2 regions of the Lachnospira rogosae (ex Hitch et al. 2025) genome follow, and region 1 is predicted to be linked to the other one. Evidence: predicted binding sites of a transcription regulator. Region 1 holds the regulator's gene; the other holds the start of a gene.
The links. The regulator HrcA, encoded in region 1, represses chaperone genes, less so after heat shock. The targets are predictions, from matches to a motif close to TGTTAGCACTCNNNNNNNNNGAGTGCTAACA.
Positions count from the first base shown of each region.

Region 1 (5,529 bases):
TTTTTTACAATCTGGCTCACGCCATTATATTTATTGACTACACACACATTTTCATATCTGAAATCGTGTTCGTCATTATTCCTGAAAATGTAATCTTTTCCTTTAACGGAATGACTGCGTATTCCAAATCTGGATAAAATGCTTGTCTGCATACCATAATCATTTACGAAATAATAACCGCCGCGGCACATAATTGTGTGGTGCGAATAATAGAAAAGGTCATCAATGGAAAATATAAGAGTATTCCCGGGTTCAAGAAAATACAAAAATGCCTTGTTGCACAGGTATATGGGTGTCTTAATATATATGCCATTGTCGCGGAAATTAATAAGACTTATGAACTTAGAATAAGGAAAATCAATATGACATTCGGCGTATGATGAAGTATGAAGGTCAATATTAACATAATATATGTCAGGCTTAAAAAGTATATCGCAAGCAGTACAGTAAACCTGTGAGGCTGTATTTTCATCATCATAACTTCCGATACTTATATGTTTATTCTTATATGTTATTGAAACCCTGTAATATACAGAGCCGTCTTTTTTATTGGTCTTGTAAACACCTTTAGCCAAGTTGTGGTTCTCCTTTAACGTATCTTGATTATTATGCTATCATATATTAGTGATATGTTAATTTGATTTTATAATAAATACATTGCTATCTTAATAATATTGTATATATTACTGTCAGCCGGAAATTGTCTAATATTTATCAATCCTATAAATTATATGATAAAATTAGTAATAATTCAATATACCTATTGTTTTTCGTATCATTCCTGTTGTATAATGGTTTCTGTTTAAAGCATTTTTAACAGGAATCCGGTTAGTGATGATAAAGCTGTTCCATTTACCAGATGTTGTTCTGGCAGGTACATATGTATGTGGGAGACGGTTATGCATCAGATTGACTGTGATTCACCCCAATAAAATAAGAAGGTGGAATAAGAGATGAGTTTATTTTACAGAAGTACAAGGGATGATAGTGTAAGAGTAACAGCCTCACAGGCTATATTAAAGGGACTTGCTCCAGATGGTGGATTATTCGTACCAGAATCTATTCCTTCATTAGATAAGAGCTTAGAAGAACTTTCAAAGATGTCTTATAAGGAAGTTGCTTATGAAGTTATGAAGCTTATGCTTGATGACTTTACAGAAGAAGAGTTAAAGAACTGTATTGACAAAGCTTATGATTCTAAGTTTGATACTGAAGAGATTGCACCATTAGTTAAGGCAGAGGGTGCATATTTCTTAGAATTATTCCATGGTGCAACTATTGCATTTAAGGATATGGCTTTATCTATATTACCACACTTACTTACAACATCAGCTAAGAAGAATGATGTTAAAAATGAAATAGTAATACTTACAGCAACATCAGGAGATACAGGTAAAGCAGCTCTTGCAGGTTTTGCAGATGTTCCAGGAACAAGAATTGTTGTATTCTATCCTAAGAACGGTGTAAGCCCTATTCAGGAAAAGCAGATGGTTACACAGAAGGGTGCTAATACTCACGTAATTGGAATTAAGGGTAACTTTGATGATGCACAGACAGGTGTTAAGAATATATTTGGTGATAAGGAACTTGAAAAGGTTATGAACAATGCCGGCTTCCAGTTCTCATCAGCTAACTCAATAAATATAGGACGTCTTGTTCCACAGATTGTATACTATGTATATGCATATGCAAGACTTCTTGCTAACGGAGAAATCAAGGCAGGTGAAAAGATTAATGCAGTAGTTCCTACAGGTAACTTTGGTAATATCCTTGCTGCATTTTATGCTAAGAATATGGGACTTCCTATTAATAAGCTTATATGTGCTTCTAATGAGAATAAGGTGTTATACGATTTCTTTACAACGGGTGAGTATGACAGAAACAGAGATTTCGTTCTTACAACATCACCATCTATGGATATTCTTATCTCAAGCAACCTTGAAAGACTTATCTATAGAATAGCAGGCAACAGTGCTGAGAAGAACAGCGAGCTTATGGCTTCACTTAAAGAAACAGGTAAGTATGAGATTACTGCTGATATGAAAGCACAGCTTTCAGATTTCTATGGCAACTATGCTACAGAGGCGGAAGATGCTGCTACTATAAAGGATTTATATGAAACTTGTGGATATGTTATAGATACACATACAGCAGTAGCTGCTACAGTTTATAACAAGTACAAGGCAGACACTAAGGACGAAACTAAGACAGTTATAGCTTCAACAGCAAGCCCATACAAGTTTACAAGAAGCGTAATGGAAGCAATCGACCCTAAGTATGCTTCAATGGGTGACTTTGAACTTGTAGATAAGTTAAGCGAACTTGCTAAAGTAAAAGTTCCTAACGCTATCGAAGAAATCAGAACAGCTCCAGTCCTCCACAACACAGTATGTGAAGTAAGCGAGATGACCAATGAAGTAAAGAAATTCTTAGGAATATAATCTAATCCTAAGTAATTTCTATTAAGAATAATTTTAACCTCAATAAAACTGCTGTGTAAATCAGGCAAAGCCCCAGATTTACACAGCAGTTTTTTATGTAATAGGAAATTCTGATAGAATTATCGCACACGGATGTGCGATGGAGCGAATACGCAACAGGACGTTGCGTCTGAGCGTTTGCGTCCCTCATAACCACAACAAAAGGAAAGTCTTAGAAATACCCAATCAGCTTTCTGGTGCCCGAAGCCCCACCCCCTTCTCCAAACACTTAATAAAGTTTATAATTTATTTATACAAAAAATTAAATTAATTGTTGACATCACCCTTGCAAAGTGATACCTTAATTATGTTGATATTAGCACTCCTGATTATTGAGTGCTAACAACAAAGAAAAGGAGGTATGTCATGGGGCTTGATGAACAGCTTGATGAGCGTAAAGTAAAGATACTTAAAGCAATCATTAAGAACTACTTAGAAACAGGCGAGCCAGTTGGTTCAAGAACGATATCTAAGTTCACAGACATGAAGCTTAGTTCCGCGACAATAAGGAATGAGATGGCAGACCTGGAAGAGCTTGGGTATATAGTTCAGCCACATACATCAGCAGGAAGAATTCCTACAGATAAAGGCTACAGATTATATGTAGACGATATGATGTCTGAGAAAGAACAGAACATAACCAACAGAGAGAACGAGGTTGCTGTTAAAGAACAGGAATTAAGTTCAATGAAGGATATGTTAGGTGAGAAGGTTGAAAAGGTAGAAGAGCTTCTTCAGAATGTTGCCAAGGTTCTTGCCAAAGATACTAATTATGCAACTATGGTAACGACACCTAAGGTAACAGGCAATAAGCTTAAGTTCGTTCAGTTATCACAGCTTGAAGCCAATAAGATATTAGCCGTAATAGTTATGGAAGGCAATCTTATAAGGAATAAGGTGATAACAGTAAGCGAGGATTTGTCACAGGAGAATTTGTTAAAGCTTAACATTCTTATTAATACAACACTTACAGGGCTTACTCTTGAACAGATGAATTTGAGCATTGTTTCAAAGATGGAAAATCAGGCAGGAGAACATATTAATCTTGTCAAAGAAGTTCTTGATGCGATTGTTGATACAATAAGCAGCGCAGATGATTTAAAGATATATACAAGCGGTGCAACCAACATATTCAAGTATCCAGAACTTAGTGATTCAACCAAAGCCAGTGAGCTTATATATGCCTTGGAGGAAAAGCAGAGCCTGTCAGATCTTGTTGTTGATGATGACAATAGTGTTGATGAACAGGATAGTAGTTCCAACAATGGTATTCAGGTATATATAGGAAATGAAACACCGATTGAATCTATGAAAGACTGTAGCGTTGTAACAGCAACATATGAATTACAGGATGGAATGAAGGGTACAATTGGTATTATTGGTCCAAAGCGTATGGATTATGAAAAGGTTGTGGAAACCTTGAAGAATATGAGGACGCAGTTGGATGATGTATTCAAGAAATCATAGAAAGGTGAGGAGATAAGGTGTCTAAGAAAGATAATAACATTAATAATGTTGATGAAGCAGATGTTAATATTAATGATACAGATGTTACATCAGATACAGATAAAGACGCTGATACTGTAGAAGCTCAGGGCTCGTCTGACGCAGATGTGAAGGCAGAGAAATCTGACAACGCAAGTGATGCGCAAGGAGCGGAGGAAACAGTTGATATAAATAATAAAAAGGACCAGAAGGACGCTGTGATTGAGGATTTACAAGATCGTTTGAAGCGTCAGATGGCTGAGTTTGACAACTACAGAAAGCGTACTGACAAAGAAAAGTCAGCAATGTTCGAGATGGGAGCTTCGGATGTAGTAAAGAAACTTCTTCCGATAGTAGATAATTTTGAACGCGGCTTTAAGTCAGTGACAGAGGAAGAGTTACAAACACCATTTGCCAAAGGTATGGATATGGTTTACAAGCAGACAATTAAGATGCTTGAAGACTTACAGGTTAAGCCAATCGAGGCAGTTGGTTCAGAGTTTAATCCTGAATTTCATAATGCAGTTATGCATGTGGAAGATGACTCTCAGGGCGAGAATATTATCGTTGAAGAGTTCGAGAAGGGTTACACATATAGAGATGTGGTTATCCGCCACAGTATGGTAAAGGTTGCTAACTAATACATCAGAATATTTAGTTGATGTATAATGGTATGAGCTTTTACCAGAAGTAAAGTATGTGGGTAGTTGTGATATAGAAAGAAGTCGTTTACAGGCTTAGGGCTTATCAGAACAATACACACACTTGTAACAAATAGAATTGATATTATTAAACAGTATGTCTATATAAGACATAGAAAGGAAGATAATTATGAGCAAGATTATTGGTATAGATTTAGGTACAACTAATTCATGCGTAGCTGTTATGGAAGGTGGTAAGCCAGTTGTTATTACTAACACAGAAGGTATCAGAACTACTCCATCAATAGTTGCATTTACAAAGAACGGAGAAAGATTAGTAGGTGATCCTGCTAAGCGTCAGGCAGTTACTAATGCTGATAAGACAATTTCTTCAATCAAGAGACATATGGGTACAGATTACAAGGTTGATATTGATGGTAAGAAGTACACACCACAGGAAATATCAGCTATGATTCTTCAGAAGTTAAAGGCTGATGCTGAGAGCTATCTTGGTGAGACAGTTTCAGAAGCTGTTATCACAGTTCCAGCTTACTTCAATGATGCACAGAGACAGGCAACTAAGGATGCTGGTAAGATTGCAGGTCTTGATGTTAAGAGAATTATCAACGAGCCTACAGCTGCTGCTTTAGCTTATGGTCTTGATAATGAACACGAGCAGAAGATTATGGTATATGACCTTGGTGGTGGTACATTCGATGTATCTATCATTGAAATCGGTGATGGTGTAATCGAAGTTCTTGCTACTGCTGGTAACAACAGACTTGGTGGTGATGATTTTGATAATGCTATTACACAGTATATGTTAGATGACTTCAAGGCTAAGGAAGGCGTAGATCTTTCTACAGATACAATGGCACTTCAGAGATTAAAGGTTGCTGCTGAGCAGGCTAAGAAGGAATTAT
Region 1 covers NZ_JBBMER010000002.1:259,205-264,733, reverse strand. Annotated here, with positions in the region: gene WMO14_RS03575 (hypothetical protein) at 1-575, opposite strand, end outside; gene thrC (threonine synthase) at 954-2,441, shown strand; gene hrcA (heat-inducible transcriptional repressor HrcA) at 2,847-3,947, shown strand; gene grpE (nucleotide exchange factor GrpE) at 3,965-4,606, shown strand; gene dnaK (molecular chaperone DnaK) at 4,797-5,529, shown strand, end outside.

Region 2 (5,529 bases), 150 kb from region 1:
TCCCCATACAGATGCCCATATGTATCGTTGACATTTTTAAAATTATCTATATCTATCATAGCCATATAATGTATATCTTTATTAGTTGCAATTGAGTCCTGCACATATTCCTTGCAGGCTCTTTTATTAAGAAGCCCTGTAAAGAAATCCTTCCCCTCCTGTGTGGCATAATAACTGACCTCATTCTGCTTATCAATTGACTTGATAATCCCAATTACAACCCTGTCTCTGTTATTCTTATATGTAAGCTTACAATCAATGTTATATACAACAAGCTTGGACATATCTGTAATAAGCGGTCCTGTAATCTCACCATTAAACCCCTCATTAGCATTACGGACTTTATTAACAAAATCTGTAAAATCCTGCTTTTGTCTTGCATTATTTAGATATTCCATATACACCTTTTCGAATTTATCCAGTGTCATCTTGCATATTATCGTTGCCTTGAAGCTTCTGTATATATATAGGGAAAACATATCTGTTACGGTATCATAATCAAACATATAATCATTATACATTGACAAATATGTCCTGTATTTGTTCACATCATTATGAAGCCTTGTATATTTCTTCTCCATCATAAAAATGTTAACTACATTCATATCTATAACCGCCTCTTCATTAATGATATTCCCATGATTGGCAAGGCTCATATGAACAAGAAAATACTGTCCGTCACCACCTTTTATACACGTTATAATTCTCTGGGACTGACCTGATTCTTTCAGACTCTCACATACATTTTTAAATTCACCCACATAATCAGGATGTATCATCTCTGTGATAATAATATTAACAAGCTTTCCTGCATAATTATAAAAATAGTCATCTGCAAAAAGCACAAGATATGAAGAATTAAATGATGCCATACAATACATCATTGATGATTTGTTATTATAAATATCCTCTGATATTAACATATGTCCCCCATCCGTAAATTCCTATAAAACCACTGCACCCTATAGAAATCCACCTCTTTATACAACCTAAGACCATACAGCATATAAACCATACAATCCTGATATAAATATTGTATTAAATCCGCTAATATTATATTAGTAATTTTGCACTCTATTTATATGAATAATAGCACGTTTTTTATTACTTGTAAACTAATTGTGTATTTATTAACATACATTTCAATTACAATTTGCATATGCCTTTAGAGCGTCGTATTATAATTCTTGTTACCAATATAGACATATAAAATGTATAGAAATGAGGATTTTATGAATAATTTACCTAAAGACCCGGTTATGCTTCTTAGCTTTGTTAACATGCAGTTAAGGGATAATTACAGCTCACTCACAGAATTATGTAAGACTTATATGGTTGACGAGAGCAGTATCACAGACAAACTCACCGCTATCAATTATGTATACAATCCTAAGACTAACCAATTTGTATAATTATTAAAAAAGCTATATGAAGGCTATAACAAATGTCCGATTTATTCAAAACATTTATTACAACCTTACATATAGCTTTCTTTAAGTATATATATTAAATATACCGCTTTAAGTTACCTAATGAAGTAAATTATGATTTCATATCTTTAGCAACTAAAGTACCATTTTCACAATCTATAAGAATCTTGTCCCCTGTCGATACATCGCCGGCAAGTATAAGCTTAGCGGCAAGTGTCTCAACGCTCTTCTGGACATATCTCTTAAGAGGTCTTGCACCATACATTGGGTCAAAACCATGGTCAACGATATAATCTTTAGCTGTATCAGATAATACAACCTTAAGTTCCTTATCTTCGAGTCTTCTGTTGACATCATTAATAAGAAGGTTAATAATACTTCCTATATTATCCTTATTAAGAGGTTTGAACATAATAATCTCATCAAGACGGTTCAGGAATTCTGGTCTGAAGCTGTTACGCAGATCTCCCATAACAAGTTCCTCAACCCCCTCTTTAATATTACCATTCTCATCAATTCCATCAAGAAGGTAGGTTGAACCGATATTACTTGTAAGAATTATGATCGTATTCTTAAAATCTACTGTCCTACCTTGTGAATCTGTTATACGTCCATCATCGAGAACCTGAAGAAGCACATTAAATACATCAGGGTGGGCTTTTTCAACCTCATCAAACAATACTACTGAATATGGTTTCCTGCGGACTGCCTCTGTAAGCTGTCCACCTTCATCATATCCTACATATCCTGGAGGAGCTCCGATAAGTCTGGATACTGAATATTTCTCCATATACTCCGACATATCAAGCCTTATTATATTATTCTCATCATCAAACAGACTCTCTGCAAGTGTCTTTGCAAGCTCTGTCTTACCTACACCAGTTGGTCCTAAGAATAAGAATGAGCCAATTGGCTTGCTTGGATCTTTAATACCAGCTTTAGACCTGATAATAGCTTCTGTAACCTTGGTTACAGCCTCGTCCTGTCCAACAACTCTCTTATGAAGAGTTTCATCAAGATTAAGTGTCTTCTGCCTTTCTGACTCACTTAACTTGGCCACTGGAATACCTGTCCATCTTGATATAATCTTAGCTATTTCTTCTTCTGTTACATTCTCGTGTACTAAAGAATCATCGCTTCCATCTTTCTTGGCCTTGGCTTCTGCTTCTTCAATCTGCTTTTCTATCTGTGGCAGCCTGCCATACTGAAGCTCTGCTGCTTTCTCAAGATTGTATTCTCTCTTTGCCTGTGCAATCTGGTTATTAACATTTTCAAGTTCTTCTTTTAACTTGCTGATATTATCAACCTTTGTCTTGTCAGAATCCCATTTAGCCTTCTGTATGCCAAATTCTTCCTTAAGTTCTGATAACTCTTTTCTTAAAGCTTCAAGTCTTTCCTTACTAAGATTATCAGTTTCCTTCTTTAAGGCTGCCTCCTCAATTTCAAGCTGCATAATCTTACGCTGCATTTCATCAAGTTCTGCCGGCATTGAATCAAGTTCTGTCTTAATCATTGCACACGCTTCATCTACAAGATCAATTGCCTTATCTGGAAGAAATCTGTCTGTTATATATCTGTCTGATAACACAGCCGCACTTACCAAAGCACCATCATTAATCTTAACACCGTGGAATACTTCGTATCTGTCCTTAAGCCCCCTTAATATAGATATTGTATCTTCAACTGTTGGCTCATCAACCATTACAGGCTGGAAACGACGTTCAAGTGCTGGGTCTTTTTCAATATACTGTCTGTGTTCATCAAGTGTTGTCGCACCTATACAATGCAGCTCACCTCTTGCGAGCATTGGTTTAAGCATATTACCAGCATCCATAGAACCCTCTGTCTTACCAGCACCTACAATTGTGTGAATTTCATCGATAAATAATATAATCTGGCCTTCTGACTTTTTAACCTCATCAAGCACAGCTTTTAATCTTTCCTCAAATTCACCTCTGTATTTAGCACCAGCCACAAGTGCACCCATATCAAGAGCAAATAACTTCTTGTCTTTAAGGCTCTCTGGCACATCACCTTTTACAATTCTTTGTGCAAGTCCTTCAACAACTGCTGTCTTACCTACACCTGGTTCACCGATAAGAACCGGATTGTTCTTAGTCTTTCTTGAAAGAATTCTTATTACATTCCTTATTTCCTGATCTCGTCCGATTACTGGATCAAGCTTGCCGTCGGCTGCTCTTTGTACCAGATCCGTAGCGTACTTATTGAGTGTATCGTAAGTTGCCTCTGGATTGTCTGATGTAACTGTCTGGTTGCCTCTTACAGTAGCAAGTACTGAAAGAAAGCTCTCCCTGTTAATTCCATATGTCTTAAAGAGCTGCTTTATTGCTCTGTTAGGTGCTGCTATAAGTGCAAGCATCAAATGCTCAACTGACACATAAGAGTCGCCCATTCTCTTGGCTTCATCTTCTGCATTGACAAGTACCTTATTAAGGTCATTGCTTATATATAACTTAACATCACCTGATACCTTATTCTTCTGATTAAGAAGTTGTTCAATATTCTTTAAGAAAATATCTTTATCAATATTCATCTTCTCTATAAGGTTAGCTATAAGACTATCTTCAATAGTCATAAGACTATAAAGAAAATGTTCCTGGTCAATCTCCTGATTACCATAATCATAAGCTATCTTCTCGCAGTTATTAATCGCTTCGATTGATTTCTGTGTAAACTTCTGAATATTCATACAATTCACCTCTTTCTTAACCCCAATTATTGTTCCCTTGGAAATAAAGATTATCAGATAACACTTTAAAGACCAATTGTAATTCTTTGAACAATTTTTCATTACTTTTCTTCTAAAATGCTCTTTTCTCATTTCCTATTACAGGTTATATCACTTGTTGTTAGCACTGTCAACAGGTGAGTGCTAATTATTTTATAAAAAATATATAAACCCTGCGTTTTTTATAACGCAGGGTCTTTTACTCCATTAGCCTCAAATGCCTTAGCTCTGTCTATACACGTTCCACACACGCCGCAAGGCTTATCTGCTCCTTCATAACAGCTCCATGTATATTCATAAGGAACTTTTAAATCTAGTCCGATTTTTACAACTTGTGCTTTTGTCTTATTAATAAATGGAGCTTCTATCTTTAACTGCTTACCACTTCCAAGATATATCGCTTCATTCATTGCCTTGTTAAATTCATCACTACAATCAGGATATGCGCTTCCTGCCGCGTCATCGCTGTGTGCCCCATAATATATAACCTCACACCCTTTAGAAAGTGCTATGCTTGCCGCACTCGAAAGGAACAAGCCATTGCGAAACGGAACATAAGTTGACACAGGACTTCCGTTAGTCTTTTTAATCTGTTCTGCATACGACTCCTCTGGTATCTCTTTATCAGAATGTGCAAGCAATGAACAATCACTGTACTGGAATATCTTTTCAAGATCCAATGATATATGCTCAACACCATAATATTCAGTTACCTTATCAGCTGACTCAATTTCCTTTGTGTGCCTTTGTCCATAATATATTGACAGTGCCACAACATTTTCTGCACCATACTTATCGACTGCTATTCCAAGGCACGTTGTACTATCAACGCCACCACTGCATAAAACCATTGCTTTCATTATAAAACCTCCCTCTTAATGTCTGTGTATATGTTTTTGTGTTGGTCTTTTTTATTCCTCTTGCTGTCATACAGCTGTGACAGCCCTCTATGAATACAGCAACATCTTCTGAACCTGTTACTTTGCATATTACATCTGCTATGTCTGAACCTATACGTTCCTGTAACTGCAATCTCTTTCCTACCATATCAGCTATTCTAGCTATCTTGCTAAGACCTATAACCCTGCCTTTAGGAACATATGCTACTGTCACTTTCATATCGTACATAAGTGCAATATGATGTTCGCAATAGCTGAATATATCTATATCTTTTACAACTACCATATCACCGTATCTTGATGTGCCCTCGTCATCCACATCTTCTGCAAATGTCTTATCAAACATATCCGCTATTTCATCATTAGAATACTTCATTCCTTCAAAGACTTCTTCATACATTCTTGCAACTCTGTCAGGTGTTTCTTTCAGTCCTTCTCTGTCCGGATCATC
Region 2 covers NZ_JBBMER010000002.1:108,585-114,113, forward strand. Annotated here, with positions in the region: gene WMO14_RS02915 (GGDEF domain-containing protein) at 1-923, opposite strand, end outside; gene WMO14_RS02920 (DUF4250 domain-containing protein) at 1,233-1,412, shown strand; gene clpB (ATP-dependent chaperone ClpB) at 1,543-4,140, opposite strand; gene queC (7-cyano-7-deazaguanine synthase QueC) at 4,362-5,039, opposite strand; gene folE (GTP cyclohydrolase I FolE) at 5,005-5,529, opposite strand, start outside.
Region 2: a site for HrcA is predicted at 4,299-4,329, ahead of clpB (ATP-dependent chaperone ClpB). Genes of this name have one in related genera too.